DNA from 2 places in the Neisseria benedictiae genome. Region 1 is predicted to be linked to the other one. Evidence: predicted binding sites of a transcription regulator. Region 1 holds the regulator's gene; the other holds the start of a gene.
The links. Region 1 encodes FNR, which switches genes on or off when oxygen is low (the NO sensors DNR and NnrR bind a similar motif). Its sites were predicted from a motif close to TTGATNNNNATCAA; they were not measured.

Region 1 (15,261 bases):
GGGATTCGTAGGCGGCGGTTTTAGGGGCAATCAGCAGTTTCCGGCTGTCGCGGTCAACGGCGAAATATTCGAGCTTGGTCTGGGCTTTAAGGGTTTCGGCGTTGTAGAGGTGCAGTTCGGTACGGCTGCGGACGGTACCGAATACGTCGACGGTTACGAATACGTCGGTGTCGGCGTATTCGGGCGGTACGACCTCGATGCCGCGCAGGTAGAAGACGGTTTGAATAAGGTTGGTCAGGAAGGAAACGTCGCGGGGATTGGCGAGCAGGGTTTCGTTGCGGTAGTCGCCCGTGCCGTTGACGGACAGTCCGGCGGAGCGTTCGCCTTTGCGTCCGCTGTTTCTAGTCAGGGCGGTGGCGGGGGCGTTTAAGACCGATGTGGAAGTGGTTACGCTGGAGAGCGCGTCGGATTTGGTGGTGGCGGTAGTGTCGTAGGCGGGGTAGCTGTATTGGGTGGTACTTTCGGGGTTGTTGTGGTAGCCGCCGCGTATCAGTGCGTCGATAGAGTAGCGTCCACCGCTTATGTTGCCCGAACCTTGGTCGCCCATAACGGAGACGTAAAGGGCGGCTTTGCGTCCTTTCAGGGCGGACAAATCCATTTCTTTGACGGCGGCGCGGGACGATGCGGCGACGAGTTCCTGTTCGACGGCAAAGCGTTTGCCGCCGCCGTGGGCGGGAATGCCGGTCAGTGTGCCGCAGGCGGTGAGGACGAGGGGGATGAGGAGGAGCAGGATTTTCATAGCGGGGTTTGTTTTGTTTTGAACGAGTTTTGAGTATAAAGGGATTTTAAGGGTTTGTAAACGAAAGAGGCAAAAATGCCGTCTGAACGGCAGGACGGGCTTTCAGACGGCATTTGCGCTCAATAATAATATCCCGCGCCCAGAATACACGGTTTGGATGCGCCGGTTGCTTTGTGCGGACTACCGGGAATGCGATTAATCCAACACGCCGCCAACCACGCAAATGCGGCGGCTTCTACCCATTGCGGATCGAGGTTCAGTTCGGCGGTGCTGTGTAAGGAAACGCGTGTGCCGAAACATTCTGCCAAATCTGCCATTAAAACAGGATTGCGGATGCCGCCGCCGCAAATATACATTTGACGGGCATCTGCCGCTGCGTGTGAGACGGCGTCGAAAACGGTTTGCGCGGTGAATCGGGAAAGCGTCCGTAATACGTCGTATCGGTTTTCGCCGCCGTCAAGGTAGGTTTCGAGCCAATTTAGGGCAAACAGTTCGCGCCCCGTGCTTTTTGGGTGGGGTTGTGAGAAATATGGGTGGGCGAGCAGCCTGTCGAGCAGGTGCGGTAATATGTTGCCTTGTGCCGCTTTTTCACCGTTTTTGTCGTAAGGCAGCTGCCAGTGTGCCTGCGTCCACGCGTCCATCAGCATATTGCCCGGCCCTGTGTCGAAGCCGAAGGCGGGTGCGTCGGGGGGGAGTACGCTGATGTTGGCAATCCCGCCGATGTTCAGCACCACGCGTGTTTCCCTGTCGTCGCGGAACAGGGCTTCGTGAAAGGCGGGGACGAGCGGCGCACCTTGTCCGCCGGCCGCAAGGTCGCGGCTGCGGAAGTCGCCGACGGTAAAAATCTGAGTCAGTTCCGCCAGCAGCGGCAAATCGGCAAGCTGTACGCTGTAACCGTGTTCCGGCGCGTGTCGGACGGTTTGACCGTGGCAGCCGAGGGCGGTAATGTCGGACGGTGCGAGGTTTTGACTGCACAGCAGTTCGGCGACGGTTTGCGCATACAGGCGGCTGAGTTCTTGCGACAAAATCCTGCTGCGGTGCAGTTCGTCCGTGCCTGTGTCTTGCAAATCCAGCAATTTGCGGCGCAACCGGTCAGGGTAGGGGGTAAAGGCGTGCCCTTCCGCGCCCAGCCATTTGCTGCCGTCCATACGTATCAGTACGGCATCCGCCCCATCCATGCTGGTTCCCGACATGATGCCGATGTAAAGCTGTGTTTCCATCATCACTTCCAAACTGGTGCAAAACGCCATTTTAACGTGTATTGACGCTCGTATACCGATTTGCTGCCGCAGTGTAAATAAATGTTTCAAGACGGATTGCAAAAGGTTACAATATCTGCGAAAACCCTTCTGTGTTCACTAAGGAATCTTCCATGGCTCAAACTCAAATGAGTGCGAACTTGAAACTGATTAACGCCGTCTTTGCCGCCATGCTGGTAGGCATAGTCGGCTATTTTATCTATTGGGGTTTGGGTTATACCCACTACAATAACAGCGTGCTTTTCATCATCGCCACGATGTTCGGCGTGTTTATGGCGTTTAATGTTGGCGGCAACGATATTGCCAATTCTTTCGGTACCAGCGTCGGTTCCGGCACGCTGACGATCCCGCAGGCTTTGCTGATTGCGGCGGTGTTTGAGGTCAGCGGCGCGGTCATCGCGGGTGGCGAGGTAACCGATACCATACGCAAAGGCATCGTTGATTTGAACGGTATGAACCTCGAGCCCATGCAGTTTGTGTTTATCATGATGTCTGCACTCTTGGCGGCGGCTTTGTGGCTGCTGTTCGCGTCCCACAAAGGCCTGCCGGTTTCGACGACGCACGCGATTATCGGCGGCATCGTCGGCAGTGCGTTGTGTATGGCGGTTATGAACCATGCCGACTGGGGAACGTTGATTCAGTGGGGAAAATTGGGAGAAATCGGGATATCTTGGGTGCTGTCGCCTGTTTTGGGCGGTGCGGTTTCCTATTTCCTGTTTTCCCGCGTTAAGAAAAATGTCTTAGATTACAACGCTTGGGCGGAAGGTACGCTCAAGGGCATCAAGCAGGAAAAAAAGGCCTATAAAGAACAGCACCGCCTGTTTTTCGAGGGTTTGTCTGAGGCTGAAAAAGTCGAATACGCCACCAAAATGGCGCACGACGCGCAAATTTATGACGAGCCTGAATTTGATCCGCAAGAGCTGCAATCGGAGTATTACCGCGGTCTTTATGCGTTCGATAACCGTAAAAACAATGTCGATTCTTACAAGGCGTTGCACTCTTGGGTTCCCTTTATCGCTTCGTTCGGCGCGATGATGATTTCCGCTATGCTGATTTTCAAGGGTCTGAAAAACCTGCATCTGGGCATGAGCAATGTCAACAGCTTCCTGACTATCTTTATGATAGGTGCGGCGGTGTGGATGGGTACGTTTGTTTTTGCAAAAAGCCTCAAGCGTAAAGATTTGGGCAAATCGACCTTTCAGATGTTTTCATGGATGCAGGTCTTTACCGCATGCGGTTTCGCATTCAGCCACGGGGCGAACGATATCGCCAACGCCATCGGTCCGTTTGCCGCGATTATGGATGTTTTGCGGACTAACAGCGTTGCCGCGCAAAATGCCGTTCCTCCGATTGCCATGCTGACCTTCGGTATCGCACTGATTGTCGGTTTGTGGTTTGTCGGTAAAGAGGTGATTAAAACCGTCGGTACGAGTTTGGCTGAAATGCATCCTGCTTCGGGTTTTACCGCCGAACTGTCCGCCGCATCCGTCGTGATGGGGGCGTCGCTGATGGGGCTGCCTGTTTCCAGTACGCATATCTTGGTCGGCGCGGTACTCGGTATCGGTCTGGTCAACCGTAATGCCAATTGGAAACTGATGAAGCCCATCGGTTTGGCGTGGGTCATTACCCTGCCTGCCGCCGCCGTCCTGTCGGTGGCCAGCTATTTGATTTTGCAGGCAGTATTCTGATTGTAAAATACTGATGCCGTCTGAACCCGTGTTCAGACGGCATTTTGTTGATGGAATGTGCGGGCTTGTGCCTTATGCACAATCTGTTCTGTCGGGATATGCCGTTTGGTATCTTGGTTTCGGAACGGTCGGATACAAAGGTGCGGAACGTTATGATATGCCGCCGCCTGTCCTTGAAAACACTTATCCTGCCGGCAGCAAAATGCCGTCTGAAAAAGCCTTTCAGACGGCATTTGTACGTTAGCCGCAATCACACCGTTTGCGAATATTTCGCTTTGGTTTCTTTATGGCGCAGGTGGTAGTCGAAGACCATGGCGATGTTGCGGATGAGGAAGCGTCCTTTCGGGGTAACGGTCAGCCCGTGGCTGTTCAGGCGCACCAATCCCAAACCGGCGAGTTTTTCCAAATCCGCCAGTTCGTCTTTGAAGTAACGGTCGAACGGGATACCGAATATGTCTTCGTAAACACGGTAGTCGAGCGCGAAGCGGCACATCAAATCCTGAATGATGCTGCGGCGCAGGATGTCGTCCTGATTGAGCTGGTAGCCGCGCATGATGGGCAGTCTGCCTTCGTCGATGGCGGCATAGTAGGCATCGATGTCGCGTTCGTTTTGGGAGTAGGTGTTGCCGATTTTGCCGATGGACGACACGCCGATGGCGACCAAATCGCAATCCGCGTAGGTCGAATAGCCTTGGAAGTTGCGCTGGAGGAAGCCTTCTTTGAGGGCGATGGAGAGTTCGTCGTCAGGTTTGGCGAAATGGTCCATGCCGATGAAGACGTAGCCGCGCTCTGTCAGGGTTTGGACGCAGTATTGCAGCATATCGAGCTTCTCTTCGCTGTCGGGGACGGCGGCGGTATCGATGCGGCGTTGCGGTTTGAACACGTGCGGCAGGTGGGCGTAGTGGTAAAGGGCGAGGCGGTCGGGATCGAGCGACAAAACCGTGTCTATGGTGGTCTTGATGCTTTCCGAAGTCTGGTGCGGCAGACCGTAAATCAAATCGACGCTGACGGATTTGAACCCTGCCTCACGGGCGGCATCGATGACTTCTTTGGTTTCTTCGTAGCTTTGGATACGGTTGACCGCCGCCTGCACTTTGGGGTCGAAATCCTGAATGCCGACGCTCATGCGGTTGAAGCCGAGCCTGCCGAGCATGAGGACGGTGTCGCGGCTGACTTTGCGCGGGTCGATTTCGATGGAGTATTCGCCGGACGGTATCAGTTCGAAATGTTTGCGTATCATACGGAAGACGCGTTCGATCTGTTCGTCGCTCAAAAAGGTCGGCGTGCCGCCACCGAAGTGCAGTTGGGCAAGCTGGTGCCGTCCGTTCAGATGCGGGGCGAGCAGTTCCATTTCTTTTTCAAGATATTCGATGTAGGCATCGGCGCGGCTTTTGTCTTTGGTGATGATTTTGTTGCAGCCGCAGTAGTAGCAGATGGTGTTGCAGAACGGAATGTGAATGTAAAGGGAAAGCGGTTTGTTTAACGCGCCCATACCGCGCAAATGTAAAGCTTTGATATATTCGCCTTCGCGGAAACCGTCATGGAAACGGTCGGCGGTAGGGTAGGAAGTATAGCGCGGGCCGCTGGCGGGCAGGCTGGCAATCAGTTCGCGGTCAAACTCGGGGCGGTCATCGTTTACATTGTGATTGTTCTGTATCTGAATGATTTTCATGGTGTGTGTGCGGTTTTATGATGTTAGTCAAATTTTGGATAGTTTGGTAGAATGCCACAGTATGATAAACCTGTCTTGATATGTGTCAACAAGCACATAATCGGGATGGGACAAAACACACGAAAAGGTACGGTATGGCTTCGCATAATACTACACATCAGATGAAAACCTTGTGTTCTTCCTGTTCTTTGCGGGAACTTTGTCTGCCTGTCGGATTGCTGCCCAACGAGTTCAGCCAACTCGATGCCGTCATCCGCCAAAGCCGCCGCCTGAAAAAAGGCGAATACCTGTTCCGTGCCGGCGAAGCCTTTACTTCGCTCTTTGCCATCCGTTCGGGCTTCTTCAAAACAACCGTCGCCAGTCAGGACGGCCGCGATCAGGTAACGGGTTTCTTTATGTCGGGCGAACTCATCGGCATGGACGGCATCTGTTCCCATGTGCACAGTTGCGATGCGGTCGCCTTGGAAGACAGCGAAGTGTGCGAACTGCCGTTTACCCACATCGAAGAACTCGGTCAGAATATCCCCAGCCTGCGTACCCACTTTTTCCGCATGATGAGCCGTGAAATCGTGCGCGATCAAGGTGTTATGCTGCTGTTGGGTAATATGCGCGCCGAAGAACGGATTGCCGCCTTCCTGCTGAACCTTTCCCAAAGGCTCTACTCGCGCGGTTTCGCCGCCAACGACTTCATCTTAAGAATGTCCCGCGAAGAAATCGGCAGCTATCTCGGGCTGAAACTCGAAACCGTCAGCCGCACATTGTCCAAGTTCCATCAGGAAGGATTGATTTCCGTCGAACACAAACACATCAAGATTCTCAATCTGCAAGTGCTGAAAAAAATGGTATCCGGTTGTTCGCACGCCATTTGATTAACCTGTACGAGCATTTCAGACGGCATTCTCAATAAACACAGGGCAGACGAAAATATCTGCCCTGTTTGTTTTATCTGCCGCAAAATGCCGTCTGAAAACCGGCAGCCGCCTAAATCGAAAAATCCTCGCTGATGGGCGTGTACAGAATCCTGTCCACCTTCTCGCGTGTCAGGTGCGGTGCAAACGATTGGATAAAGTCATACGCATATCCGCGCAAATAAGTATCGTTGCGTAAGGCAATCCATGTTGGAGAAGGTTCAAACAAATGTGCGGCATCCACAAGTTGCAAATCGTCATCCGTATCCGGGTTGTAGGCCATCTTTGCCATCAATCCCACGCCCAAACCCAAGCGCACATAAGTCTTCAATACGTCCGTATCCGCCGCCGCCAATGCGACATCCGGCCGTTCCAAACGGGCTTTGGCGAATGCCCGCGCGATGCTGCTGCCCGCATTGAATGCAAATTCATAAGTAATCAGCGGAAACCTCGCCAAATCTTCAATACGGAGGGGATTCCTGCATTCGAGCAACGGATGGTCTCCCGGCACGATTACCGCGTGCGTCCACTCATAACAGGGAAGCCCCGCCAGTTCCGGCCGGTCGTCTATCCGCTCCGTGACAATCGCCAAATCCGCCTCGCCCGAAGCAGCCATCCGCGCAATGGCGGCAGGGCTCCCCTGTTTGATGGTCAGATTGACTTTCGGATAGCGTTTCACAAAATCGGCAACAATCAAGGGCAGGGCATAGCGTGCCTGAGTATGTGTTGTGGCTACCGTCAGCGAACCGCTGTCATGCCCCGTAAACTCGCTGCCGATGTTTTTAATGTTCTGCACATCGCGCAAAATACGTTCCGCAATATCCAAAACCGCCTTGCCCGGCTGCGAGACGGAAACCACGCGCTTGCCGCTGCGGATAAAAATCTGAATGCCGATTTCTTCTTCCAGCAATTTGATTTGTTTGGAGATGCCGGGTTGTGATGTGAATAAGGCCTCGGCCGCTTCGGAAACGTTCAGGTTGTGCCGGTAAACTTCTAAGGCGTATTTCAATTGTTGTAATTTCATGGCGGGTCGGTGTCGGTCTGTGTCGGGTGGCTGAACATTGTTTATAATTTATCATATTTTCTTGCCGGTACGGTATGGGGCTTTGCCGTTGTGTTTGTTGTTTTTGTGCAACGGCAATCGTGCGATATGGAAAAAATCCCCCTAAAGTAATGACACGGAATTGATTTTTCGGCATGATAGACGATTAGGAAACAGGCTGTTTTACGGTTGTTTTCAGGCGTTGAGTATTGACAGTCCGCCCCCTGCTTCTTTATAGTGGAGACTGAAATATCCGATTTGCCGCCATGTTTCTACAGCGGCCTGTATGTTGGCAATTCAGCAGTTGCTCCTGTATCTGCTGTACAAATTTAATGAGGGAATAAAATGACCAAACAGCTGAAATTAAGCGCATTATTCGTTGCATTGCTCGCTTCCGGCACTGCTATGGCGAGCGAAGCCCATATCCACGGTTATACCGTGAGCGGCCAATCGCAAGAAGTCGTACGCAACAACTACGGCGAATGCTGGAAAAATACCTACTTCGACAAAGCAACCCAAGGCCGCGTAGAGTGCGGCGATGCAGTTGAACCGGCTCCTGTTGCTGTTGTAGAGCAGGCTCCGCAATATGTTGACGAAACCGTTTCCCTGTCTGCCAAAACCCTGTTCGGTTTCGACAAAGACGTACTGCGTACCGAAGCCCAAGACAACCTGAAAGTATTGGCCCAACGCCTGGGTCAAACCAACGTACAATCCGTACGTGTTGAAGGTCATACCGACTTCATGGGTTCTGAAAAATACAACCAGGCCCTGTCCGAGCGTCGCGCCAACGTAGTGGCAAACTACTTGGTCAGCAACGGTGTGCCTGCCTCTAAAACTTCTGCTGTCGGCTTGGGCGAATCTCAAGCGCAAATGACTCAGGTTTGTGAAGCCGAAGTCGCCAAACTGGGTGCAAAAGCCTCTAAAGCCAAAAAACGTGAGGCTCTGATTGCATGTATCGAACCTGACCGCCGTGTTGACGTGAAAATCCGCAGCATCGTAACCCGTCAGGTTGCGCCGGCTCATGTTCACACCCAACAATAAGCTTTAAAAGCATCTTGCCGATGGGTAGGGTTGGATTCCTCTTCTGTATAAGAGAAGAGGTTTACGTATCAAACTCTAATCGGTTCTGATGAAACAAAACAAACCCCGCTTTTGCGGGGTTTGTTTTTAGGATGCTTGAGGAAACGGTTATTGTCAGAATATGGGGTAGGGTTTATGCTCCATCAAAATCTTCCTGGTGTCTTGAAACTCCGGTTTTGAAGGCGATAGAATTTGGATTTGTTTGTGAGGGAACAAACTCTCTCAAATCAGTGCTGTACGCGGTGCTGCGTTTTATGTGCGGTACTGTGTAAAATACAGCAGATTAATAAAAATCAACATGGCGGTGCGTTCGGATATTTTGCGACATGAAAGAATTTGACTTCATCAAACGGTATTTGCAAACAGGTGCGGATAAGGATGTCGTATTGGGCATAGGCGACGATGCGGCAATTATCCGCCCACGTGAGGGTTTCGATTTGTGTTTCAGTGCGGATATGCTGCTGAGGGACAGGCATTTTTTTGCAGATGTCAAACCTGAAGACTTGGCTTGGAAGGTTTTGGCCGTCAATATTTCAGATATGGCGGCGATGGGTGCGATACCGCGTTGGGTGCTGCTGAGCGCGGCGTTGCCCGAATTGGATGAAGTATGGCTGGAACGGTTTTGCGGCAGTTTTTTCGGTTTGGCGGGAAAGTTCGGTATCACCTTAATCGGCGGCGATACGACCAAGGGCGATATGGCGTTCAATGTAACCATTATCGGCGAATTGCCGAAAGGTAGGGCATTGCGGCGTGATGCGGCGGTTGCGGGCGACGATATTTGGGTGTCGGGGCGTGTCGGTATGGCGGCGGCGGCTTTGAACTGCCGTCTGAAACGGTGTGTGTTGCCGGATGATGTGTTTGCCGAATGCGAACAAAAGCTGCTCCGCCCCGAGCCAAGGGTTGAACTGGGGCTTGCGCTGTTGCCGTTTGCCCGGGCGGCGCAGGATGTTTCAGACGGCCTCGCGCAAGATTTGGGGCATATCCTGACCGCTTCCGGCGTGGGGGCGGAAATTTGGGCCGATTCGCTGCCGTCTTTATCCGTATTGAAAGATATTTTGCCCCGAGCGCAATGGCTGTCTTATACTTTGGCGGGCGGCGACGATTACGAACTGGTATTTACCGCATCGGAAAGTTGCCGCAGCCGCGTGCTTGATGCGGGGGAACGGTGCGGCGTGCCGGTAACGCGCATCGGCAAAATCAACGGAGGATGCCGTCTGAAGGTTTTAGATGCCGACGGCAGGGAATTGGAACTACATTCTTTAGGATTCGATCATTTTGGCTGATTTTAAACCTGACTTTGCGTGGCTGTTGAAACGGCCGTTGTGTTTTTTGGCTTTCGGTTTCGGCAGCGGACTGGCTCCGTTCGCGCCGGGCACATTCGGCACTTTGGCGGCATTGCCTTTGGCGTTTGTGCTGATATTGGCGGGTGTGGACGGATGGCTGCTGGCTTTTTTGTGTATCGTGCTGTTTATGTGGGGCATACGCATTTGCGCGTGTGCGGAACGTGAAACGGGTGTCAGCGACCACGGTGGGATTGTTTGGGACGAGATTGTCGCCATGCTGTTTGTGTTGGCGTTTGTGCCGTTCAGGTGGACGTGGTGGCTGGCGGCGTTCGTCTTATTCCGCCTGTTTGACGTGCTCAAACCGCCTCCCGTCGGTTGGTTTGATAAGAATCTGCACGGCGGTTTGGGCATTATGGCGGACGATATGGCGGCGGCGGTGATGACCTTGATTGTCTTGAGGATTGCAATGCTGTTTTAAACGGGGCTGCCTTGTAACAATGCCGTCTGAAAGCCTTTCAGACAGCATTGTTTCGGAGGTTAACGCGTTACCGGTTTATATTTAATCCGTTTCGGTTTCGCGCCTTCTTCGCCGAGTCGGCGTTTCTTATCGGCTTCATACTCCTGATAGTTGCCGTCGAAGAACATCCATTTCGAATCGCCTTCACAAGCCAGAATATGCGTAGCAATACGGTCGAGGAACCAGCGGTCGTGCGAAATCACCATCACGCTACCGGCAAATTCCAACAATGCGTCTTCCAACGCGCGCAGGGTTTCTACGTCGAGGTCGTTAGACGGTTCGTCCAGCAGCAATACATTGCCACCGCTCAACAAGGTTTTTGCCAAGTGCAAACGTCCGCGTTCGCCGCCGGAAAGCTGCCCTGCGATTTTGCTTTGGTCGCTGCCTTTAAAGTTGAAGCGTCCCAAATATTGGCGGGCGGGAATTTCGAACTGTCCGACCTGCAAAATGTCGCGGCCTTCGGCGATGTTGTCGAACACGGTTTTGTCGTTTTGCAAACCTTCGCGGCTTTGGTCGATCAGGCTCATTTTCACGGTTTGCCCGATTTTCACTTCGCCGGAATCGGGCTGCTCTTTGCCCGCAATCATTTTAAACAGCGTCGATTTACCCGCGCCGTTCGGGCCGATGATGCCGACAATCGCGCCCGCAGGCACTTTGAAGCTCAAATCGTCAATCAGCACTTTATCGCCGAACGATTTGGAAACATTCACAAATTCAATTACTTCGTTACCCAAACGCTCGGCAACGGGAATAAAGATTTCCTGCGTTTCATTGCGTTTTTGGTATTCGTAGTTGCTCATTTCTTCAAAACGCGCCAAACGCGCCTTGGACTTGGCTTGGCGGCCTTTGGCATTTTGGCGCACCCATTCCAATTCCTGCTTCATCGCCTTCACGCGCGCTGCTTCGGATTTCGCCTCGTTTTCCAAGCGTTTTTCTTTCTGCTCCAGCCAAGACGAGTAATTGCCTTTCCACGGAATACCGTGTCCGCGGTCGAGTTCCAAAATCCATTCGGCAGCGTTGTCCAAGAAGTAGCGGTCGTGCGTTACCGCGACCACCGTGCCGGGGAAGCGCACGAGGAATTGCTCCAGCCATTCGACCGATTCCGCATCCAAGTGGTTGGTCGGCTCGTCCAACAGCAGCATATCCGGCTTGCTCAACAAGAGTTTGCACAAGGCGACGCGTCGTTTTTCACCGCCGGACAAATTGCCGATTTTGGCATCCCAATCAGGCAGGCGCAGTGCGTCAGCAGCGATTTCCAATTCGTGTTCCGCACCGCCGCCCGTGGACGAACCCGCCGCAATAATCGCTTCCAAGCGGCCCTGCTCTTCCGCCAGCGCGTCAAAATCCGCATCGGGATTGGCGTACTCGGCATACACTTCTTCCAAACGTTTCTGCGCGGCGGCTACTTCGCCCAAACCGCTTTCCACTTCCTCACGCACGGTTTTTTCAGGATCAAGCTCCGGCTCTTGCGGCAGGTAGCCGATTTTGATGCCGCCCATCGGCACAGCTTCGCCCTCAAATTCCTTATCCACACCCGCCATAATCCGCAGCACGGTGGACTTGCCCGCGCCGTTCAAACCGAGCAGGCCGATTTTCGCGCCAGGGAAAAATGAAAGGGAAATATCTTTAATGATGGTTTTCTGCGGCGGCACAACCTTGCTCACGCGCAGCATAGAATAGACGTATTGTTGGGACATGGTTTTCTCGATTCGGTCAAACAAATTTCAGACGGTCCATTTTAACCGATAATTTGATTTAAGCCAGTTTATCCGCGAACCGATATTGCCAAAATCGGGCAGGATTCATAAAATCCGCCTATCTCTTTGAAATTAGACAAACAAAAAAATAATAATGATAGAGGGTTGCCACACCGGCAACCATTTCGGATTTTCCAAAGCAAATACTTTTCAAATCAAAAAAAGGATTTACCTTATGTCGGAATATACGCCTCAAACAGCAAAACAAGGTTTGCCCTCACTGGCAAAAAGCACGATTTGGATGTTGAGCTTCGGCTATCTCGGCGTTCAGACGGCCTTTACCCTGCAAAGCTCGCAAATGAGCCGAATTTTTCAAACACTAGGCGCAGACCCGCACAATTTAGGCTGGTTTTTCATCCTGCCGCCGCTGGCCGGCATGCTGGTTCAGCCGATTGTGGGCTACTACTCAGACCGCACTTGGATGCCGCGCTTGGGCGGCCGCCGCCTGCCCTATCTGCTTTACGGCACGCTGATTGCGGTTATCGTGATGATTCTGATGCCGAACTCGGGCAGCTTCGGTTTTGGCTACGCTTCTTTGGCGGCTTTGTCGTTTGGCGCGCTGATGATTGCGCTGTTGGACGTGTCGTCGAATATGGCGATGCAGCCGTTTAAGATGATGGTCGGCGACATGGTCAACGAGGAGCAGAAAAGCTACGCCTACGGGATTCAAAGTTTCTTAGCGAATACGGGCGCGGTTGTGGCGGCGATTCTGCCGTTTGTGTTCGCGTATATCGGTTTGGCGAACACGGCCGAAAAAGGCGTTGTGCCGCAGACCGTGGTCGTAGCATTCTATGTGGGCGCGGCGTTACTGATTATTACCAGTGCGTTCACGATTTTCAAAGTCAAAGAATACGATCCGGAAACCTACGCCCGCTATCACGGCATCGATGTCGCTGCGAATCAGGAAAAAGCCAACTGGTTCGAACTTTTGAAAACCGCGCCTAAAGCGTTTTGGACGGTTACTTTGGTACAATTCTTCTGCTGGTTTGCTTTCCAATATATGTGGACTTATTCGGCAGGCGCGATTGCGGAAAACGTCTGGCACACCACCGATGCGTCTTCCGTAGGTTATCAGGAGGCGGGCAACTGGTACGGCGTTTTGGCGGCGGTACAATCCATTGCTGCCGTTATCTGCTCGTTTATTCTGGCAAAAGTACCGAATAAATACCATAAGGCGGGTTATTTCGGTTGCTTGGCTTTGGGTGCGCTCGGTTTCTTCTCCGTTTTCTTCATCAGCAATCAATACGCGCTGGTGTTGTCTTATACCTTAATCGGCATTGCGTGGGCAGGCATCATTACCTATCCGCTGACGATTGTGACCAATGCCCTCTCAGGCAAACACATGGGTACTTATTTGGGCCTGTTCAACGGCTCTATCTGTATGCCTCAAATCGTCGCTTCGCTGCTGAGTTTCGTCCTCTTCCCTATGCTGGGCAGCCATCAGGCAACCATGTTCTTGGTTGCCGGCGCAGTCTTGCTGATGGGGGCTTTCTCAGTATGCCTGATTAAAGAGACCCACGGCGAATAATCCGTTTCAACACCATCGGCAAAGGCCGTCTGAAACTTCTGCCGACGCTTTATCCGATTCAATAAGGCAAACCGTATTTCCAAACGGTTTGCCATAAAACCATCAAAACAGGAGCTTTACGATGTACACAAGAATTATGGAAATCAGCCCTTGGACGCTGCGTTCGGCAAAGCTGGAAAAAGAACACAAACGGCTGCAAGAGAGCCTGACCAGTTTGGGCAACGGCTATATGGGTATGCGCGGCAGCTTTGAGGAAACCTATTCCGCCGACAGCCACTTGGGCACCTACATCGCCGGCGTGTGGTTTCCCGACAAAACCCGCGTCGGCTGGTGGAAAAACGGCTACCCCAAATATTTCGGCAAAGCCATCAACGCGCTCAATTTCAGCAAAGTCAAAATCTTTGTCGACGGGCAGGAAGTGGACTTGGCGAAAAACGACGTTGCCGGCTTCTCCGTCGAACTCGATATGCAGCACGGCGTGTTGCGCCGCTTGTTCACCGTATTCGGCGTGCGTTTCGATGTGTGCAAATTCCTGTCCGTCGCGCAAAAAGAGCTGGCGGTTATCCGCTGGGAAGCCGTATCCGTTGACGGCAAAACCCACCAAGTCCGCATCGATTCCATCATCGATGCCGACGTGAAAAACGAAGACTCCAACTACGAAGAAAAATTCTGGCAGGTATTGGACAAAGGCGTTTCAGACAGTCTCTCCTACATTGCCGCCCAAACCGTTGCCAACCCTTTCGGCGTGGAACAATTTATCGTCAACGCCGAGCAAACTTTCGCCGGCAGCTTCAAAGCCCTCAGCGGCAGCCAAACCGACTGGCAGGTCTCCAATTCTTTCGAAGCCGAAGTCGGCAGCACGCCCGAAACCTTTGAAAAACGGGTTATCGTTACCACCAGCCGCGATTATCAAGGCTTGGAAGCAGTGAAAGCCGCAGGCCGCGCCTTGTCGGAAAAAATCGCAGGCGTTGCGTTTGAAACCTTGCTGGACGCGCACAAAGCAGGCTGGCTGCACCGTTGGGAAATCGCCGACGTGGTCATCGAAGGCAACGACGAAGCGCAGCAAGGCATCCGTTTCAATCTGTTCCAACTGTTCTCCACCTACTACGGCGAAGACGCGCGTCTGAACATCGGCCCGAAAGGCTTTACCGGCGAAAAATACGGCGGCGCGACCTATTGGGACACCGAAGCCTACGCAGTGCCGCTCTACCTCGCACTAGCAGAACCTGAAGTTACCCGCAACCTGCTGCAATACCGCCGCAACCAACTGCCGCAGGCGCAGCACAACGCGCGCGAACAGGGCTTGGCGGGCGCACTCTATCCGATGGTAACGTTTACGGGTATCGAGTGCCACAACGAATGGGAAATCACCTTCGAGGAAATCCACCGCAACGGCGCGATTCCTTACGCCATCTACAACTACACCAACTACACCGGCGACGAGGGCTATCTTGCCAAAGAAGGCTTGGAAGTCTTGGTCGAAGTGTCCCGCTTCTGGGCGGACCGCGTCCACTTCTCCAAACGCAACGGCAAATACATGATTCACGGCGTAACCGGCCCGAACGAATACGAAAACAACATCAACAACAACTGGTACACCAACACCCTCGCCGCATGGGTATTGGACTACACCCGCGAAGCCTTGGCGAAATACCCGCGTCCGGATTTGAACGTGCGTGCCGCCGAGTTGGAAAAATGGGCGGACATCAGCGCGAATATGTACCGTCCGCATGACGAAGAACTCGGCGTATTCGTCCAACACGACGGCTTCCTTGATAAAGACATCCG
Region 2 (15,261 bases), on a different contig from region 1:
TACCCGTCAGCTTGCCGGCAACCGCAACGGCATCGCTGCCGGAGGTTTTACGTTCGTCCCAATCCTTAAGCATCGCAAAACCCATCGCCATATTCTGGCCGCTGCCCGAAAAGCTGAAGCCGGAAACGGTAATGATGTTTTCAATTTCAGGAATGCTTTTTGCCAATTGTGTAACTTGCGCCAGCGTCGCATCGGTACGCTCTTTGGTCGCACCCGCAGGCAGTTGCACGCTGACCATGACGAAGCCTTGGTCTTCGGTCGGCAAGAAAGAAGTCGGCAGGCGCATAAACAGGAATACGCCGACAACCGCCAAACCGGCATAGGCAACCATCATACGGAAAGCCTTACGCAACACTTTGGCTACCCAGCCTTCGTAGCCGTTCGTCCAACTGTCGAATTTCTTGTTGAACCAAGCGAAAAAGCCTTTTTTCTCTTCGTGATGCCCTTTGGGGATTGCCTTCAGCATCGTGGCGCACAAAGCAGGTGTGAGCGTCAGCGCGAGGAAGGCGGAAAAGCCGATAGATGCCGCCATCGTCAGGGCGAACTGTTTGTAAATATTGCCCGTCGCCCCGCTGAACGTTGCCAGCGGCACAAATACCGACATCAACACGGCGGTAATACCGACCACCGCACCGGAAATCTGACCCATTGCTTTTTTGGTTGCAGCCTTAGGCGGCAGGCCTTCACCCGCCATAATGCGCTCGACGTTTTCAACCACCACAATCGCGTCATCGACCACGATACCGATGACCAATACCATCGCAAACATCGTCAATACATTAATCGACATACCCATATAAGAGATGAAGGCGAAACCGCCCAACAGCGAAATCGGTACGACGATGGTCGGAATCAGCGTATAACGGATGTTTTGCAGGAAGAGGTACATCACGACAAACACCAGCACCATCGCTTCGATTAAAGTGTGAATCACTTTTTCAATCGAAATTTCAACGAATTTGGAAGTATCGTAAGGGGTTTTCCAGCTCATACCCTGAGGAAAGTATTTTTCCAACGTCGCCATGCGTTCTTTAACCGCCTTTGCCGTCGCCATCGCATTACCGCTATTGGACAGCATCACCGCCATACCGGTGGTATTTACCCCGTTCAGACGGGTTGAGGAAGAATAGTCTTCCATACCCAATCCGACTTTCGCCACATCCTTCAGGTAAACATTAGAACCATCAGTATTGGCGCGGAGGATGACGTTGCCGAATTCTTCGGCCGTACTCAACTGCCCTTGCGCCGTTACGGTAGCCGTAACAGTCTGTCCGCGCACAGCGGGAAGCGAACCGATGGAACCTGCGGAAATTTGAATATTCTGTGCCGACAGCGCACTGCCGATATCGGCAAACGACAAATTGTAGTTTTGCAGTTTCTTAGGATCGACCCAAATCCGCATCGCGCGTTGCGCGCCGAACAGGCGTACCTGCCCCACGCCTTCGATACGCTGCAACTCGGGAACGATATTACGCTGCGCGTAGTCGTTCATCTCTTCGGTTGACTGTACGTCTGACGACAGCATCACAATCATCAGGAAATTGGAACGCGCTTTGGATACGGTAACGCCGTACTGTTGAACGGTTGCCGGCAACATGCTCAATACTTCGGAAAGCTTGTTTTGCACCTCCACCTGAGCCAAATCTTCATTGGTTTCAGGCGTAAAGGTCAGGCTCACGCTGCCGCTGCCGCTCGAATCGGCGGAAGTGGTCATATAGTCCAAACCTTCCACGCCGTTCATATTCCGCTCGATAACGGAAAGTACGCTGTCTTCCATCACTTGTGCGGATGCACCCGGATAAGTAGCCCTCAGGGTAATATTCGGTGCGGCAACAGACGGATATTGCGAAACCGGCAGGCTTCTAATGCCGAAAATACCCGCCGCAATAATGAAAATCGAAATAACCCACGCGAAAATGGGGCGGTCGATAAAAAATTTAGCCATCGATGCCTTCCTTATTTCGCTTCAGAAGCAGGTTTGGCTTCAGATGCCGTCTGAACGCCGGATTGAGGCGCGGCGGCTTGGTTTTCAGACGGCGCCCATTCTTTGGGCGTTACCTTTTTCGCACCCGTTATACCGGCGATACTGATGCCTTCCACAACCACCTTATCCCCGTCCTTCAGACCGGACGTAACAATCCAATTCGCGCCCTGCTGTTGCGCGACCGTTACCTCGCGGGGTTCCATACCGCCTTGGGCGTTCACAATCATCACGGTATCTTTCGTACCGCGCGTTACCGCCTGCTGCGGAACGATGAATGCATTATCCACCGCCACTTGGTCCATCAGCACGCGCACATACAGGCCGGGCATCAGGATATTTTGATCGTTCGGCACGGCGGCACGCAGGGTAATCTGACCGGTCGATTCGTCAACGGTCGGATCGGCAAACAGCAGGCGGCCTTTTTCAGGATAAACCGTGCCGTCGTCAAATTTGATGCCGACCGCTACCGCACCATCCGCCGCCAGCAGCTTGCCCTCGGCTATCTGCCGACGCAGTTTCATCACTTCCGATGCAGACTGGGTAACGTTCACATACATCGGATTGGTTTGGCGAATGGTTGCCAGCACGGTCGTATCGCCCGCATTCAACAGCGTACCTTCGGAAACTTTGGACTGGCCGATAAAGCCCGAAATCGGTGCGGTAATGCGCGAACGGTTCAGGCTGATGCCGGCAGATTTGATCGCCGCCTGCGCCGCTTTAACGCCTGCTTCGGCAGAACGTTTCGCCGTTACCGCAGCATCATATTCCTGCCGGCTGACGGCTTCGGCGGCAACCAAAGGCTTGTATCGCGCCAAATCCGCATCCGCTTTGGCAAGCGTTGCCTGTGCCGTTGCCAGTTGCGCGCGCGCGCTTTCCAGACTTGCTTCATAAGTGGAACTGTCTATCTGATACAGCGGCTGTCCGGCACGGACATAACTGCCTTCTTGGAACAGGCGTTTTTGGATAATGCCGCCAACTTGCGCACGGACATCGGCGGTACGCAGCGATTCCAAACGTCCCGGCAACTCGACGGTCAACGCAACGGTTTGCGGATGGACGGTTACGACACCGACGACGGGGGCCGGGGCTTCCCGACCCGCAGGCTGCCCGCCCTGTGCCGCTTCATCTGCTTTGCCGCAAGATGACAGTGCCAACGCGACAGAGGCAGCCAACGCAGCCGCACGCATCGCCTTAGAAGCATAAAAAGCCATTATTTATCCTATCTATATGATTTTATTAAAGGATTTTAGATTTAACAGAAATTCCCGTTTCAAAATACAAAACCGCCTGCTTCGGCATCCCTGTATTCAAACGGGTTGCAAAGCAGGTGGGTTCGGCACTTCGGCACTGGGAAACTGTCTCAATTTCAGGGGCGTTATTATACATACACGATTGCACGGATACAAAGTCTTTTTTATAATCCCAACCGTCAAACCGCGACGGAACAAAAACGCCATTATGAGAAAAACCAAAACCGAAGCCTTAAAAACCAAAGAACACCTGATGCTTGCCGCCTTGGAAACCTTTTACCGCAAAGGGATTGCGCGCACCTCGCTCAACGAAATCGCCCAAGCCGCCGGCGTAACGCGCGGCGCGCTCTATTGGCATTTCAAAAATAAAGAAGACTTGTTCGACGCATTGTTCCAACGTATCTGCGACGATATCGAAAACTGCATCGCGCAAGATGCCGCAAATGCCGAAGGAGAATCTTGGACGGTATTCCGCCACACGCTGCTGCACTTTTTCGAGCGGCTGCAAAGCAACGACATCCACTACAAATTCCACAACATCCTGTTTTTAAAATGCGAACACACGGAGCAAAACGCCGCCGTTATCGCCATTGCCCGCAAGCATCAGGCAATCTGGCGCGAGAAAATTACCGCCGTTTTGACCGAAGCGGTGGAAAATCAGGATTTGGCAGACGATTTGGACAAAGAAACGGCGGTCATCTTCATCAAGTCGACCTTGGACGGGCTGATTTGGCGTTGGCTCTCTTCCGGAGAAAATTTCGATTTGGGCAAAACCGCCCCACGCATCATCGGAATAATGATGGACAACTTGGAAAGCCATCCCTGCCTGCGCCGGAAATAATCAAGCCTTGGTAAAAATGCCGTCTGAAAACCTTTTTGCTGTTTTCAGACGGCATTTGCCTTTTCATCCTGTTATGCTTTTTCTATGCTGCTCCGGCCTCTTCCTTTTTTTCCGCTGCGGCAAGCGTGTCGGCAAGCAGGCGGACGAGGTTTTCAAACAGGGGCTGTTCGAGTGGTTCTTCCCCTTCGCCGAAAACGAGGGCGACTTCGGTATAGTCTTTCTGCCCTTTGCTGACTTTGTTGCCGTGGTAGGCGGTTTGGGCTTTTTTCAGGGCAGCTTCCCAATCTTGTTTTTGGGCAAATGCTTCGGCGGCGGCAAGCGAGGTTTTGGCAAAAAACGGCAGCGGGCGGTTTTGCCCGATATTGAAAAATGCCATCCATTCCGACAATAGCTGCAATGCCCTGTCTTGCGCGATTTCCGCCAATATTTCGGTTTCTCCGGATTGGACGATAAAGGTTTGCCGCATTTCGGTTTCAGACGGCATAACGGCGCAAAATATCAGGTGTTCCAACAAAAAAGCCACACGTTGCGGCGCATTGGGTTTGCCGTAGGCGTAAAACACTTGTCCGCATTGGTATAAATTGCTCAAACTACCGGTCAGGATTTGCCCTTCCGACGGTATGGCGTATGGAAACGGGGGCAGTTTGGGGCTGTTTAAAACCGCCGTGTCGATTTGTTTGGCGGCAAGTTGGAAAGACTGCTGCCAAAGTCTGCCCAATTCTCCCGACGGCAGCAGGCTTTCCGCCGCAATACGGGCGGCGGTTTGGGAAAAATCTTGTCCTTCGCGGCGCGCTTCGATGTAGGCTTCGGCGATTTGCTCCGCGTGTTGCGGCTCGAAGGGTTCGGCAGGCTCCCACGCTTCGCCGATATGGGGTTCGCTCCACGCAAGCTGCTGCTGAAGCCATGCTTTGACGGGGTTGCGCCAGAAGCGGATAAATTCGTCCTGTCCGATTTCGGCAACGGGTTCGGCGTTTTCTACGGATTGGTCGAAAAAGGGTTGTGGCGGTTCGGGCGTTTGTCCGAGCGCGGCGGCGTAGTCGGTACGCGTGCCGAATATGCCGTCCGAACGTCCGCCTTCTTGGAAATATCGGCGTGAGAAGGCTTGCAGCGGATGCTGTTCTATCCAATTTTGTGCAAGTTGGCGGCTGTTTGTGCCGGTCATGGCGGCAACTGTGTCGATGAGTTCGCCCAACAGGGAAGACGGGGCAAGCTCTTCGTCTTTGCGGATGTCGCGCCCGATGTAGGACAGGTAGAGGATTTCGCGCGCGCTGATGAGGGCTTCGAGGAAGAGGTAGCGGTCGTCGTCGCGGCGGGCGCGGTCGCCTTTGGCGGGATGTTTGGCAATCAGGTCGAATACGGCGGCTTTGGTATTGCGGGGAAAATCTCCGTCGTTCAAACCCAGCAGGCAGATGACTTTAAAGGGCAGGCTCCGCATCGGCACCATACTGCAAAAGGTGATGCCGCCGCGTAAAAAGCCTGCCTCGCTTTCGCTGTCGAGGAAGCGGCGGATGTGGCGGATGACGGTGTGCGGCGGCAACTGTCCGGAAAATTGCGCCAATTCGGTTTCCGCCTGCCATTTGACCCATTCGTTTTCAAGGCTTTGGACTGCCTTTTGGTCATCGCCTTCGACTTGGAACAATGTTTCAAGCAAATCCCGGCAACGCGCCACCCATTCGCCGACCGTCGCGGGCTGCCGCCATATCCGGGCAATATCCGACAGGGTCTCGATAAAGGCGGCAAAACGTCCGAACAGGTCGGTTTGGTTCACGTCGGCATACCACGCGCTGACATCCTGCCACATCGGATTGCCACCTTCGGGCAGCATCCAGCCCAATATCATGCGTTCCACCGCCTGCTTCCAGGTAAACAGCCGATCCGTGCCGCCGCGCATTTCTCCGTCCAAACCCCAGTGAACGTTCAAATCGGCAACCATATCGTGCAAAAGCGGCAAATCGTCCTCAGTCAGTCCGAAACGGCGCAATACGGGCGCGGTTTCCAAAAGCGCGAGCACTTTATCGACTTCAAATCGGCTTTCCAACAAGTCGGACAGGCATTCCAATGCATAAAAAAACGGTTGGCGGCGGCTGATTTTCACGTCCGACACGGAATACGGCAATGCCTGCGCGCCGGGCTGCGCCTGTCCGAACACGGCTTCGATAAAAGGCGTATAGGGTTCGATGTTCGGGGTTAATACGGCGATGTCGTGCGGCTGCCAATCGGGATGTTCATGCAGAATTTTCAACAGTTTGTCTTTGAGTATCTGCAATTCGCGCAAAGGGCTGTGTGCCGATACGATGCGTATCGAGCCGTCGTCCGTGTTGACGCTTCCCGCCGTTTCAGACGGCATTTTCAGGTTTTGAATATCGGTTTGCAGGGCGTGCAAAAGCGTATCGCGCCCGCCTTCTTCAAATACCGGCGTTTCCCCTTCTATTTCCATTTCGTTCAAAAAGTCGAAAAAGTCGCGCCCCTGCTTGCCCAATGAGGCGAGCAGCGGATGCCCCGCCTGAGTCAAATCGGGATCGCCGCCGCCTTTAAGGATTTGCGCCGCTTCGATGACATTGCCCCAATACATCCCACTCGGATTGAGTGCGAACACGAACACATCGCAATGTTCGGACAGCTTGTGCAAAAGCTGAAGATACATCGGCGCCATCGTGGAAATGCCGAACACGAAATAACGCTCGGGCAGCTTATCCTTGTCCAACGCGGCAAGCAGTTTTTCCCACAACGCGACACGGTGCGGCGCGCTCTGCCTGCCGTCGTCGAGGTAACGCCACAGTTTGGACTGCCAGATTTCATCGTCGCCCAAACCGAGTATCCTGCCCTGCTGCCAAGCGTCTATCCACTGCGGACGATAGACGAGGTATTGGTCGAATATGTCCGCAAGCTGTCCCGCAAGCTGGTAATCCGCCGATTCTCCGCTGCCCAAATAGTTTTGCAGCACACGCCTTAGGTCTTCAAATTCCGCTCCGTTTTGAAACTCTGCGCTGCGGAACAAATCCAGCAGCCGCCAGCGCATCACTTCGGGCGCAAACGGGCTGAGTTCCGGAATGCCGTGAATCAGTTTTTTCATCAGCTTCCACGTCAGACCGGCGGGCAGGCTGAACGACAAATTCGCCGCCACGCCCAAATCGCGGGCGAGGCAGGTGTCGAGGTAGCGGCGCATCCCCTGACTCTGCACAACAATCTGTTCGGGCTGTAAAGCCGATTTCAGCGGTTTGACTTTTTGAATGCGGGCAAACAATGCCGCCAGCGTTTCAAGACGGTTGGATTGATACAGATAAAACATGATTTCGACAAAAGTTGCGGAAAAGTATTCGGGATTATATAGCCTTTCCCCCGCCCGACTTCAAACAAAATGCCGTCTGAACGCTTCAGACGGCATTTGGTCATTTAAACCATTTCCTCAAAACAGGAATCCGCGACAGCAGCAAGGTATCCAACAGCCAAATCACGGCAATGGCAAGCAGCGCGGTCGGGAAGATCAATGCTATTGCCAATAGCGGCAATGCCATCATCCACCAAACCGGCAGCTTGATTTTCTGCGCCGGAGGAACCATGCCCGCCGCGCCGGACGGACGGCGTTTCCACCACATCACGCAGCCGCTGATGCCGATAAAAATCACGGCAAGGCAGAACACGACGTTCGCCAGTACGCTCCACCAGCCCAGAGTACCCATATGCAGCGCAATGCTTGCCGCCATAAATTTGCCGAACGGGTTGTAATCGGCAAAACGGATATCGGCAAGGATTTTTCCGCTGTACTGGTCGATATGCACTGTGCGGTCGGCAAACGGACTAATCATATCGTAACTCATAGAGTCTTGCGACAAAGTCCATACGCCGTCCTCGCCTTTGGGCAAATTCAGCTGATAACGCCCTTTGAAACCGATTTCCCGCGCGAAACGGTCAACGGTTTCCAATGTCATCGGCTCGTCGGGGTTAATGCCGTCTTTACCCACAGTCGTCCCTGAAACAGGCATAGGCGTAAGCTCCAAAATCCACGGCACTTCCTTAACCTTGCCGTCATTCAATACCTCGCCGTGGGTCGGCACGACTGAAACAGGGTTCGGTTCGACACCCCATTTGCCGGCCGGGAACTGACTCCAAGCCTGCACGAACTTGCCGCCCCAAATACCTGCCCAAGCAATTCCGGACAGACAGAACAACAGTAAAATCAGCGACACCCAAGTTCCAAACGAACCATGCAGATTCCGCCACCAAGAACGTGCCCTGCCTTTTGGCGGCAGCAGCATCGCCTTGATGCCGCGCCGTTTCGCCCACCAAAGGTACAAGCCGCTGATTATCATAATAATCGTCAGCGATGCAGCCGTTTCCAAAAGATAATCGCCTGCCGCACCAAGCATCATATCGCCGTGGATTTCATCCATCGTGTGATACCAACCCTGATTGCGCGGCATGGTGCTGACCACTTTTGCCGTATAAGGATCGACCGCAACCATGGTTGCCTTACCCTCATTGTTGACACGGAACACGGCAACCATATCATCGGCGCGCGGTGCAATATACTGAACGACGGACGAAGTGTCCGGATTAACGGCGCTGCGTGCCGCTTCCGCCTGAACAGACAGAGGTTGTACCGTTGCCTGCGGCACAACATGAATCCGCTCGCCCTCCTTGCCGGTAATATTGGCAAACAGCAGCATACCCAAACCCGTAACGGCAAGCAGGGTCAAGAAGGGCATAACCAGCAAACCGGCATAAAAATGCCATCTCCAAACGGTCAGATAACGCCGGTTGGTCTGATTGCCGGCTTCAGTTTTGATTTGTGTATCCATTAATCGTCCTTTTGAAATTAGAGTTATCGTGATGATGCGCGATTATAAATAATAAAGACTAATTCTTTATGACTAAAATCAATATTTTTTGCAACATATGAAAAAAGATTCCATTTTGAAGAAACAAACCTATATGCCGTCTGAAAGCATCAAACAATGCTGTCCGACACCCAACTGCACCATTCTTTAAACCATACAAAAATATCAGTCGGTCTGACCGTTTAAGCATCAAAATCCCCACTTTCAGACGGCATAAATCAAAAACAGGATTTCCATTCAAAATAAAAAATCCGGATTCGATATGAATCCGGATTTCTGCATCCGACAAAGTCGGAAAACAACGGTTAGAATTTGCCGCCTGACTGGTTGACCATATAGTCAACTGCAGCTTTGACCTCATCATCGCTCAAATCGCCGCGACCGCCTTTTGCGGGCATCGTATTGAAACCTTCGATTGCGTGTTTGTGCAATGTGTCCTTACCTTTTTTGATGCGGTCGGCCCAATCGGCTTTGGTGCCGACGTGGGGAATACCCGGAATCGCATTGCCATGGCAGGCGGCACAAACGGTTTCATAAACCTGTTTGCCGTCCACTTTGGCAGCAGGTGCGGCTTTTTCCTCGGCTTTAGGTTCTGCTGCGGCAGGTTTGGCTTCAGAAGCGGCTTGTGCTGCTTCTGCAGGAGCAGATGCTGCGGGTTCTGCCGCCGGTGCGGGAGTCGGTGCAGGCTCGGCTTTTTTCACCAGAGCTTTACCGTCTTTATTGGAAAGACCCCATACATAAGCAGTCATAATATGCAGTTTGTCTTTATCCAAGAAATGTCCCCACGCGGGCATTTGGCTGCTACGGCCGTTGGTAATGGTTTCAATAATGGATTTTTGCGTACCGCCCCACAACCACACGTCATCAGTCAGGTTCGGACCCAAACCTTGGATACCTTGTCCCTTATCGCCGTGGCAAGTGAAACAGTTGGCAGGCGGACCGCTGAATAAGGCTTGTCCGCGTGCGGCACGTTCCTCATCATACTGGCCTTTGGGTTTTGAAAGAGACATCACATAATGCGCAACGTCTTTTACGCCTTCCTCACCCAAAGCAGGACCCCAAGCAGGCATAGTCGCAACACGGCCTTTTTCAATGGTCTCGTGGATTTTATCGGGATCGCCGCCCCACAACCAATCGCTGTCGGTCAGATTCGGAAAACCTTTAGAACCTTTGGCATCAGAGCCGTGGCACTGGATACAGTAGGTATTGAACAGGTTTTGGGCGATTTGCTTGGCCTGTGGGTCTTTTGCCACTTTTTCAATCGGCATATCCGCAAACTTGGCATACAGTTTGCCGTATTGCTCATCGGCTTTTTTGACCTCTTTTTCATATTGGTTGTGGCTGGTCCATTTCAGCAGGCCTTTGTAGTCGCCGACACCCGGATACATAACCAGATAACCGATACCGAACAGCCATGTCAAAACATACAGCCAAAACCACCAGCGCGGCAGCGGGTTGTCGTATTCGGCAATACCGTCCCACTCATGGCCTGTAGTTTGTACTTCTTCGCCCTTCTTCGGGCGTTTGACAACATTTTGAGACAGCAGCAGCCAAGCCAAAGCGATAAAGCTCAGTAAGACAATAACTGCAATATATATATTCCAGAAGTTACTGGTAAATTGGGATGTTGTGTTCATTGTTTTGCTCCGTTATCACAATATTAACGGTTTTCGCTTTTCTTATCTTGCGCATCTTGGTTTTCATCAAAAATGCTGTTTGCGGCATCATCGTAATTTTTCTTATTCCGCCTGTTGAAGACGATATAGAGTACCAACAGGAAGCAGATAAAGATCCATACCGTGAAAAGAGCGCGAATACCGTTAATATCCATGATGTTACCTTACGTTTTTCAAAGCCAGACCCAATCCTTGCAGATAGGCGACTACAGCATCCAGCTCAGATTTGTTTGCCAAGGCTTCGGGCGCTTTCGCAATTTCCTCATCACTGTAAGGAGTCCCTACCTTACGCAAAGCCTTCATGTTGGCAACGGTTGCATCGACATCGACTTTATTGCGTGCAAGCCACGGGAATGCCGGCATATTGGATTCGGGTACGACATCACGCGGATTCAGCAGGTGGATGCGGTGCCATTCGTCGGAATAACGGCCGCCCACACGGGCCAAATCAGGACCGGTACGTTTGGAACCCCATTGGAACGGGTGATCGTAAACCGATTCCCCGGCAACAGAGTAGTGTCCATAACGTTCGGTTTCCGCACGGAACGGGCGAATCATTTGCGAGTGGCAGTTATAACAACCTTCGCGTATATAAATATCGCGTCCTGCAACCTGCAGGGCATTGTAAGGTTTCACACCCGGTGCCGGCTGCGTTGCCGCCTTAGTAAAGGCTAAGGGCACAACTTCAATCAACAGACCGACACTGACTACAAGCAGGGTAAACACAATCAGGATGCCGATTTTTTCTTCGGCCAATTGTTGTAATTTCATTTTGGTAGCCTATCTTCCTTAGTATTTTAGTGATGCTGTGTTTGGGAAACCGCAGGGATTTCAGCATCGACCGCCTTACCGCTGATGGCTGTGCGGTACACGTTGTACGCCATAATGCACATACCGCTCAGATACAGCAAACCACCTGCAAAACGGATCATGTAATAAGGCATAGTGCGTTTTACGGATTCGACAAACGAGTAGGTCAGCGTACCGTCATCGTTCAAAGAGCCCCACATCAAACCCTGCATCACACCGGCAATCCACATCGCGGCGATATACAGAACCACGCCGATGGTCGCAATCCAAAAATGCGCCTCTACCAGTTTGGTGCTGTGCATCTGTTCTTTGCCGAACAGACGGGGAATCATGTAATAGACGGAACCGATGGTTACAAAGCCTACCCAACCCAAAGCACCGGCGTGAACGTGTGCAACGGTCCAGTCTGTATAGTGGCTCAATGCGTTGACCGTTTTAATCGACATCATCGGGCCTTCAAAGGTAGACATACCGTAGAAGGACAGGGATACAATCAGGAATTTCAGAATCGGGTCAGTACGCAGTTTGTCCCACGCGCCGGACAAGGTCATGATGCCGTTAATCATACCGCCCCAAGAGGGTGCGAACAAAATCAAAGACAGAACCATACCCAAAGATTGAGTCCAGTCAGGCAGCGCAGTGTAGTGAAGATGGTGCGGACCCGCCCACATATAGGTGAAAATCAACGCCCAAAAGTGAACGACGGACAGGCGGTAGGAGTAAACAGGGCGGCCTGCTTGTTTGGGGACAAAATAGTACATCATACCCAAGAAGCCGGCAGTCAGGAAGAAGCCCACGGCGTTATGCCCGTACCACCATTGAACCATAGCATCAATCGCACCGGAATAGACAGGGTATGACTTCATCAACCCTGCCGGGATGCTGATATTGTTGACGATGTGCAAAAGTGCGACCGCCAAAATAAAACCGCCGTAGAACCAGTTGGCAACGTAAATGTGTTTCACCTTGCGTTTGGCAATCGTACCGAAGAATACGATGGCGTATGCAACCCAAACCAAAGTAATCAGAATGTCGATCGGCCATTCCAGTTCGGCATATTCCTTACCTTGGGTCCAACCCATAGGGAAGCTGACGGCAGCAGCAACGATTACCGCCTGCCAACCCCAAAAGGTAAATGCCGGCAGCCAGCCGCCGAAAAGACGGGTATTACAAGTACGTTGGACAACGTAGTATGATGTGCCGATCAGGCCGCAGCCGCCAAATGCGAAAATAACCGCATTAGTGTGCAGCGGACGCAGGCGGCCGAAGTGGAACCAAGGTCCGATATTAGACAAATCGAGGGCGGGAGCAAACAGTTGGGCTGCGACGATAACGCCGACCAACATGCCCACGATACCCCAAACTACAGTCATGATGGCGAACTGGCGCACCACTTTGTAGTTGTAAGTTTGTGTGTCCATGAGAGTCTCCATGAATTATGGGAATAAAAATTTTTTATCCTGCCCACCTTTGCGACCTCTTAAGGTACAACTTGGGCAAGCGTAATTTTTTCTAAATTTAACATATCTGCCTTATTACGCCAAGCGGAATTACATTTGCAACATAAAGGAAAATTTTTCTTAAATTCATTCTTATTATATATAAATCATATTGTTATAATAAATTGCAACCAGTTTGACATTGCTTTGTTTTTCAAGCCTCCTTTTTTATAACACTTTATTGATGTAGATTAAGCTGCATTTTAAAGACATTTTATCAATAATATTTAACGATATATTTAATAGCCATGATTAATTATGAAATTGCCCCCTCCCCTCTAGACCATGAGTGGCACATCTTACTGACATTCACACAAAATGATGATTTTCCTATAGAAATAAGCCTGCCAAACTGGGTTCCGGGCAGCTATCTGATTCGGGATTTTTCCCGCCACATCACTTCTATCCATGCATCCTGTAACGGCACGTCCATGCCGCTCGAACAAATTGCAAAAAACCGCTGGCACGCTGCCGCCGTACGCGGCGAGTGGCAAATCCGCTACACCGTATATGCATTCGATTTGTCGGTTCGAGGTTCTTTCCTGACAACAGAACGCGGTTTTTTTGACGGAGCGTGCCTGTTTTTGAAAGTCGAAGGAGCGGAAACGCTGCCGCACCGCTTGGAATTGACAGGCATTCCACCCGAATGGCGTATTGCCACAACACTGCCGGAGACAGGGAGGTTTGTCTTTCAGACGGCATCTTATGCCGAATTGATTGACCGACCTGTCGAGATGGGCTTGATTGAATTTTTAGATTTTGAAGCGGCAGGCATTCCGCACACGATTGCCTTAAGCGGCATCTATCCCGATTTCGACCGCAACAGGCTGGTTTCGGACATCAAAAAAATCTGCGAAACCGAACTGGCAGTGTTTTCCTCCCCTGCCCCGTTTCAAAAATATTTGTTCCTGCTCCACGTCGGCGACCATATTTACGGCGGTTTGGAACACGCCGACAGCACCGCCCTGCTCGCCGACCGCCACAGCCTTCCGCTGTTCGATATGACCGATGCCGACGATGCCTACACCACATTGCTCGGACTTTTTTCCCACGAATATTTCCATGCATGGAACGTCAAATCCATCAAACCTGCCGCGTTCATCCCTTATGACCTCGACAAAGAAAACTATACCGAACAACTATGGGCATTCGAAGGCATTACATCCTATTACGACGATTTGTTTTTGGCACGCAGCCACACTATCTCGCCCGAATCTTATTTAAACCTGCTGGCACAAGGTATTACGCGCGTACAACAAACCCGCGGCCATTTGAGGCAGACCTTGGCAGAATCGAGTTTTACCGCGTGGAACAAATTTTACAAACCGGATGAAAACAGCCCCAACACCATCGTCAGCTACTACCAGAAAGGCGCGCTTGCCGCATTGTGCCTTGATCTGATAATACGCAACCGAAGCAACGGCAGACATTCTCTCGATACGGTAATGGACAAACTCTATCGGGAGTGGAGGGATACGCACGCAGGCATTCCGGAAAAACACTGGCAAATCCGCTGTCAGGAAATAACCGGCTTGGATTTGGAAGATTTTTTCCAAAAAGCGTTATACAGCACCGAAGATTTGCCGCTTGCCGAATGCCTGTCTACCGCAGGCGTGGGACTGACCTTCCTGCCGCTTCCCCGACAACACGGCGGCGGATATGCGGAACACATCTGCCCCGTCCCGCCGGCAGGCGATTTCGGCGCACGTTTCAAACAAAACGCCGACCACATCGTCCTGACCCATGTCTTTAACGGCGGCAGCGCGGAATCTGCGGCACTATGCCCGCAAGACAAAATCATTGCTTTAGACGGTTATGCCTGCACCGACTTTGCCGCACAATGGGCCCGATACTACGTCAATGCAAAAATCAATATCCACTTCTTCCGTGCCGGCATATTGCGTCAAACCGTCTTGACGGTTCAGGCAGCGGCGGCGGATACTGCCATCCTACATATCACAGACCGGAACCTGTTGGAAAACTGGTTGTTCGGTTAAACTTTCAGACGGCATTGCACACAAAATGCCGTCTGAAAAACAACCGCAAAGCAAAGGAAACAAAATGGCCATTCTGAAACTTGACGAACATCTCTATATTTCTCCTCAACTGACCAAAGCCGATGCGGAACAAATCGCGCAACTGGGTATCAAAACCGTCGTCTGCAACCGCCCCGACCGCGAAGAAGAATCGCAACCCGACTTCGCCCAAATCAAACAGTGGTTGGAACAAGCAGGAGTTACCGGATTCCATCACCAACCCGTTACCGCACGCGACATCCAAAAACACGATGTCGAAACCTTCCGACAACTCATCGGACAAGCCGAATATCCCGTCCTTGCCTATTGCCGGACCGGTACGCGCTG

Region 2: a site for FNR is predicted at 13,080-13,093, ahead of ccoN (cytochrome-c oxidase, cbb3-type subunit I). Genes of this name have one in related genera too.

What each region holds. Positions count from the first base shown of each region.
Region 1 is NZ_CATQFV010000070.1:3,152-18,412, forward strand. Features, by position in the region: gene mafA (adhesin MafA) at 1-739, opposite strand, end outside; gene Q3O12_RS09155 (anhydro-N-acetylmuramic acid kinase) at 859-1,959, opposite strand; gene Q3O12_RS09160 (inorganic phosphate transporter) at 2,112-3,686, shown strand; gene Q3O12_RS09165 (hypothetical protein) at 3,700-3,930, shown strand; gene hemN (oxygen-independent coproporphyrinogen III oxidase) at 3,937-5,358, opposite strand; gene fnr (fumarate/nitrate reduction transcriptional regulator Fnr) at 5,493-6,227, shown strand; gene Q3O12_RS09180 (CysB family HTH-type transcriptional regulator) at 6,340-7,290, opposite strand; gene Q3O12_RS09185 (OmpA family protein) at 7,654-8,349, shown strand; gene thiL (thiamine-phosphate kinase) at 8,715-9,671, shown strand; gene Q3O12_RS09195 (phosphatidylglycerophosphatase A family protein) at 9,664-10,149, shown strand; gene ettA (energy-dependent translational throttle protein EttA) at 10,209-11,885, opposite strand; gene Q3O12_RS09205 (SLC45 family MFS transporter) at 12,121-13,473, shown strand; gene Q3O12_RS09210 (glycoside hydrolase family 65 protein) at 13,595-15,261, shown strand, end outside.
Region 2 is NZ_CATQFV010000059.1:77,869-93,129, forward strand. Features, by position in the region: gene mtrD (multidrug efflux RND transporter permease subunit MtrD) at 1-1,945, opposite strand, end outside; gene mtrC (multidrug efflux RND transporter periplasmic adaptor subunit MtrC) at 1,957-3,195, opposite strand; gene mtrR (multidrug efflux system transcriptional repressor MtrR) at 3,443-4,075, shown strand; gene recC (exodeoxyribonuclease V subunit gamma) at 4,158-7,364, opposite strand; gene Q3O12_RS07660 (PepSY-associated TM helix domain-containing protein) at 7,465-8,874, opposite strand; gene ccoP (cytochrome-c oxidase, cbb3-type subunit III) at 9,219-10,550, opposite strand; gene Q3O12_RS07670 (CcoQ/FixQ family Cbb3-type cytochrome c oxidase assembly chaperone) at 10,574-10,744, opposite strand; gene ccoO (cytochrome-c oxidase, cbb3-type subunit II) at 10,749-11,360, opposite strand; gene ccoN (cytochrome-c oxidase, cbb3-type subunit I) at 11,387-12,820, opposite strand; gene Q3O12_RS07685 (M61 family metallopeptidase) at 13,147-14,895, shown strand; gene Q3O12_RS07690 (TIGR01244 family sulfur transferase) at 14,960-15,261, shown strand, end outside.